Regions from separate parts of the Vibrio aerogenes genome, predicted to be linked through region 1. Evidence: riboswitches for the same ligand, from Rfam matches in the RefSeq annotation. Region 1 holds a riboswitch; the other holds the start of a gene.
What was found. Region 1 has a riboswitch for lysine ahead of lysC (lysine-sensitive aspartokinase 3). Riboswitches for the same ligand answer to the same signal wherever they lie in the genome.
Positions count from the first base shown of each region.

Region 1 (3,174 bases):
ATATTTACATGAACGGATAAGAAAAGATATCTGGGGATATGCGACTGATGAGCATTTGTCTCAGGATGAATTAATCCGGGAAAAGTATCAGGGAATTCGTCCTGCACCCGGTTATCCTGCTTGCCCTGAACATACTGAGAAAGAAGCAATCTGGCAGCTACTTGATGTTGAAAAAAATATTGGCATGTCTCTGACAACGAGTTATGCCATGTGGCCGGGGGCTTCAGTATCTGGTTGGTACTTTTCTCATCCTGATTCCAGATATTTTGCTGTTGCAAAGATTCAGGAGGATCAGGTTGATGATTATGCGGTACGAAAAGGCTGGAGCCGGGAAGAAGCAGAAAAATGGCTGGCGCCAAATATGACTGATTAATTATGATGGATTAAAAAAATGGAGGCGGGTTTTCAGCCTGCCTCCCAAAGATACATTCATCGTTATTGTTATCTTTTATTATTCAGCTTCGAATAGTTCCTGATGCAGTTTTTGGATCACATGATTCGCTTCATCTGCATCGACAAGAAAACAGAGATTATGGTCACTGGCACCATAACAAATCATACGTAAATTATAGTCACCTAATGTACTGAATACTTTTTTAGCATAGCCTTGTGTTTCCATCTGATTACCAATCAAAGCAATTAAACTAAGATTTCGTTCAACTTCAACATGTGCCAGCTCTTCCAGTTCAGCACGAACAGCCAGAGGTAATTCAGGAGAACCTCCGGATGTGTCTGTTTTATCCAGTGTAATAGAGACGCTAATTTCAGAGGTTGTCACCAGGTCGACAGAAATTTTGTGCTTTGCCAGAATCTCAAATACTTTTGCAAGAAAACCGTATGCATGAAACATCTTCGCACTGCGGATTGTGACCATTGTTTGATTTGCCCTGAGTGCCAGAGCCCGGAAAAGAGGAGAGCTTGTTACACGTTTGCGAATCCAGGTACCACCGTTCGCAGGTTCACGGGAGGAGCCGACAAAAACAGGAATGCCATGACGAAGAGCCGGGAGCAGGGTTGATGGATGAAGAATCTTCGCACCAAAATTGGCCATTTCTGAAGCTTCGCTGAAGCTTATTTCCGGAATTGGCATGGCTTTTGGCGCAATTCGGGGATCGGTTGTATAAATACCCGGGACATCTGTCCATATTTCCAGCCCGGAAGCCTGAACTGCTTCTGCAATCAAGGCCGCTGAATAGTCACTGCCACCGCGTCCAAGAGTTGTTGTATTTCCTTCTTCATCTGAGCCGATGAACCCCTGAGTAATGACGATATGATCATGACATAATGGTGTTAGCTTTTCTTTGGCTAAGGCTGCAGTTGATTCGACCTGAGGTTCAGCTCTGCCATAGTTATCATCAGTGCGTAAGACTTCCCGTATATCAAACCTGACAGTATCAAGTCCTCTTTCTCTCATCAATTGCGTCAAAATATGGGTGGACATGAGTTCACCACAGGCAACCAGATGATCTGTCAGTTTACTTGTTGACTGGACAGAAGCCGCTTCTGAAAAACTGTTTACCTTGTCGAGAATGAACAAAAGATCATCCTTAACCTGAGATTGTTCTTTGAGTTGGTCCACAATTGAGAAATGAGTTTGATGCAATTGTTCAATTAAAGCGGCTCTTCTGTCGGTATCCTGAACACCATTGGCCAGTTCAACTAATATATTTGTTACCCCTGAACAGGCACTGCTCACAACGAGTCTGGTCTTAGGGTTATTTTCAACAATGGCTGCACAACGACTCATTGCTTCAAAGTCGGCGACGCTTGTTCCGCCAAATTTGGCGACATTAAATGCACTCACGGCATGGTTCTCCCACGATATCTTAGAATAGTAAAACAGTAACTGATCATCACGACCAGAATTCGAAGAGAGTATTTCCCAGAGCAAGTATAGAGGTGATACACGGCAGGTGACCTCAGAAGCTCTTCATTAGTGTGATACTAATGACAGTTGAAGGGATTCAGCCCATTCAACCGACAAGCCAAATCCACAATTTTGACTCATCTCGGCACTGCTCCCCCTGAATGTTTTGTATTAGAGTTGAGGCTCTACAAAACATCTGCCTGGGCAGTGCTCCTCTTCCGCTGGATAGCATCGCTATTGAACGTGTTTGTTCGATAGATGTCAATGAAAAATTATGTATAAATAATGAATAATTTATTTATCAGAAGCGCTTGTATTTTTTGGTACACGCTGGTGCTCAAAATCAGGGAACAGGTACAGCGCCTCCAGCCGGGTCTGCTCCGCATGGTTTACATCTCCCATTTTCCGGTAGAGCTCGATAAGGGAGCGATAATGTTCTGGTCTTGGTTCTTTTCTGATGAGATTAAGCAGCCAGGGCTTGAATGAACTCAGTTGATCTGTCCCGGCTTTTTTAAGGGCATCACTAAGCCGGGCTTGCATCAGTTTATCCTTCCAGATAAAAGGGTAATGAATGGTGTTTAACCAACGTGTATCATGTGTATCCTGATACAAGCTGAATACATATTGAGTTGTAAGAATTCCGCCCATATAGCAACATGTTGTGGCTGGGAGTATGTAGATGAAAAGATATATTAACCGGAGCGCAACCGGTTTGAGATCAATATTTTTATATTTAGCAACACGTTGATCAGTCCAGAACAATAAAATGACAAAAGTTATCCAGTGGATACTCGAAAGTGCAAAAACATTATCCAACTGGCTATGCAGTGCGACAGGAAACAATAAGGATAACGTTGCCAGGCGGGTTTTAGATTTTGCGTAATAAATTCTGAGCAATATAAATAATACTGCCAGCATCATTGCCAGTACAGGAATAACACCCCCTTCTGTTCCCCAGTATAATATTTCATTATGAGGGTGACTCAGGGCCGGATACGGTGGTGGATAGTCTGGATTCAGTTGATGTTGACGGGCGCTATACAAAACATACTCTTCTTCGAAGTGACCATATCCATATCCGGTAAATGGTTTTTCAATGAACATGTCAGACGTTTGTTCAAGCGTTTTTTTTAAAGGTTCTATACCTTTAAAACTATCCGGATAAAAAGATTGAGGGTGAAACAGATTCAGGAGAATGCAGCCCAGAATAATTCCCGTAACCGTTGATGCGGTCCATCCCCATAATCGTTTTCTGCTGGCAAATCTGTATAAATAAGGAAATATGATACAAACACCTAATAGCGCTG
Region 1 is NZ_AP024861.1:524,865-528,038, forward strand. It holds gene metH (methionine synthase) at 1-373, shown strand, start outside; gene lysC (lysine-sensitive aspartokinase 3) at 452-1,804, opposite strand; lysine riboswitch at 1,916-2,093, opposite strand; gene OCV29_RS02370 (PglL family O-oligosaccharyltransferase) at 2,162-3,174, opposite strand, start outside.

Region 2 (3,174 bases), 1.6 Mb from region 1:
TGAAGCGGGTGAGCGTACCTTTGCGATTAGTGAAGGTTATATGAACCAGCTGATTCCGGAGAGTATTCCCGAGGCGATATTTAAAAATGCTTCCGCATTAGTTTTGTCCGCATACTTAATTCGTTGTAAACCGGGTGACCCGATGCCGGAGGCAACAAACAGGGCGATTGAATATGCTAAAAAGTATCAGGTTCCGGTGGTTTTAACTTTAGGAACGAAACAAATTCTGGAAAGTGACCCTGTATTCTGGCAGGAATTTTTAAAGCAACATATTACAGTCGTGGCGATGAATGAAGAAGAAGGTTATGCTCTGACTGGTGAAGAAAACCCTCTGGTTGCTGCGGATAAAGCGCTGGAATGGGTTGATTTGGTGCTTTGTACTGCTGGCCCGCTTGGGTTATTTATGGCTGGCTATACAGAAGAGAAAGCGAAAAGAGTCACTTCATTGCCTTTGTTACCGGGTGAAATTGCTGAATTTAATCGTTATGAATTTAGCAGGCCAATGAAAAAGAGTCAGTGTGAAGAGCCTATAAAAGTCTATTCACATATTGCACCTTATATGGGTGGTCCGGAAGTGATTAAAAATACAAATGGTGCCGGAGATGCAGCTTTATCCGCTTTATTACATGATATGGCAGCGAATAAATACCATAAAAATAACGTTCCCAATTCCAGTAAACATCAGCTGGATTTCATTACGTATTCTTCTTTTTCTCAGGTCTGCAAATATGCAAACCGGGTAAGTTATGAAGTGTTAGCACAAAATTCGCCCAGATTATCGAGAGGGCTTCCGGAAAAAGAAGATAGCCTGGAAGAGGCTTACTGGGAAAGATAATTGTAAAAAGAGAATAAAAAAAGGCTCCAATCATGGAGCCTTTTTTATTATCAAAATGAAGAATTAGATGGAAAAGTCATCAAGAGACTTACCTTCATCCAACGCTTTTTGAATTACTGATGGTGTACGACCCTGACCAGTCCAGGTCTTTTCGTTGCCAGCTTCATCAATATATTTATATTTAGCAGGACGTGGTGCACGTTTACTTTTGGTTTTGCCTTCTGATGAAAGTGCAGATATTAGCGCACTCACATCAATACCGTCTTTCGCTATTTGTTCAGCAATTGCCGCCAGTTTTTCTTCCTGAGCCGCTTTTTCTGCCTGTTCTTGCTCTTCAATTTCTCTTCGCTCTTCAACAACCGAAGTGAATTTTTCTAAAGCTTCTTCAAGTTGTTGAAGTGTTAAATCACGTGCATAAGCACGTAAACTACGAATATTTAGTAAAGTTTTTGTGATTTCCGACATTACTAATTCCTATTGATTAAATTTTAATTTCACAATATGTACTGTAATAATAAACCCAGATATTTATTCTTACAATAATTGTTCTTCAATTCTGTGTAAAAATTTTATGCGTAAATAAATGTAAATTTTATTTTTGTTAGTAATAAAGAACTTTACGTATATGTTCGATATGAATCTAATTTGTTAATTTGAATTGTAGCTCAAAATACACGATATAGTGCAAGTTAATTAGTATAACCATTAACGTTTAATAGAGATATATCCCAATAGAGACAAATCGATTGCAAATGCTATCTATACTTGTACAATAGCCGCCTTATTATTCGGTCATTAACAGATACTATTGAGTCTTGTCTGATTGGTAGTCATTTGTTCTGGCCCGTTGTAGAGGCGCGATTAAAATGAGTAAACACATTTAGGGTGATTCCTTTGAGATGTGGTGAAAGGTTTTTTCGCCGAAGTGGGTGTGTATATCAAAACACATTTGCTGGGGTTGTTTCCAAATAGGAACAACACTGCCATAGTCAGTTTAATTTTATAACTATGGAGCGCTACTGTAAGGTCTGGGTGAATTGACTCTTCACTTAGCTCATTTCAAATTACGATGTAAAGTAATTTAATTTCAATGCAGTAGATCTCTTACCATATATATAATTGGTTAAAGATCATGATATTAACAGATTTCTCTTCCTCGCCATTGTCCCTTTTACCTCCCGTTGTGGCTTTGGGGCTTGCAATTTTTACCCATCGTGTTTTGTTGTCTTTAGGGATCGGAATTATATTAGGTACATTATTACTTTCCGATTATTCAGTAATCAGCTCAATCACTTACCTGTTTGATAAAGTTTCTGGTCTGGTGATTGAAGATGGCGGAATTAACTCGTGGAATATGAGTATTATTGCCTTTCTTATTTTGCTGGGAATGATGACTGCGATGTTGTCTCTTTCCGGAGGAACCCGGGCTTTTGCCGTCTGGGCCCAGGGGAAAGTAAAAGGGAAGAGAGGTTCACAATTACTTGCAGCCCTTCTGGGTGTATTTATTTTTGTGGATGATTACTTTAACAGCCTTGCGGTTGGCTCGATTGCCCGGCCAGTGACTGATCGGGCTGGTGTTTCAAGAGCCAAACTTGCTTATATTCTGGATTCAACTGCTGCACCGATGTGTATTATTATGCCGGCTTCAAGCTGGGGTGCTTATATTATGACAATCATCAGTGGTATTTTGGTGTCTCATGGCATGACAGAATACACACCGTTGGGGGCATATATGCAGTTGGTGCCGATGAATTTCTATGCCATGTTTGCTTTGCTGATGGTTTTTGTCATGATTTGGTTGCAATTAGATATTGGTCCGATGAGACGTCATGAGCAAAACAGCGGTTATTCTGCTGAATCTGACGGGCAAATGACAGATTTAAAAGATGAACTGGATATTCCTGAAAGTGATAAAGGTAAAGTCAGTGATTTAATTGTGCCTATTCTGGCCCTGATTGCGGCGACTATTTTCGCGATGATGTGGACAGGATGGCAATCACTTGTTTCAGATAATCTCGCTTTTACTGTCTTGGGCGCTTTTGAAAATACCGATGTTGGTATGTCACTTGTGTATGGCGGAAGCTTTGGATTATTGGTCTCACTTATTCGTGTCGTGAGCAAAGGGATGCCATGGAGTGATATTTCCAGAACATTATGGATTGGTGCGAAGTCAATGTTCGGTGCCATATTAGTCCTGTTTTTTGCATGGACAATTGGTGCAATTATTAAAGACATGAAAACCGGCGCTTATTTATCCTCACTGGTTCAGGGGAATATACCGGTCACTTTATTACCTGTAATTTTGTTTGTTTTGTCTGGCTGTATGGCATTTGCAACCG
Region 2 is NZ_AP024861.1:2,172,845-2,176,018, reverse strand. It holds gene OCV29_RS09655 (inosine/guanosine kinase) at 1-835, shown strand, start outside; gene OCV29_RS09650 (H-NS histone family protein) at 899-1,300, opposite strand; lysine riboswitch at 1,678-1,862, shown strand; gene OCV29_RS09645 (Na+/H+ antiporter NhaC family protein) at 1,968-3,174, shown strand, end outside.
Region 2: it holds a riboswitch for lysine, as region 1 does, so the genes downstream of both, OCV29_RS09645 (Na+/H+ antiporter NhaC family protein) here and lysC (lysine-sensitive aspartokinase 3) in region 1, are expected to answer to the same signal.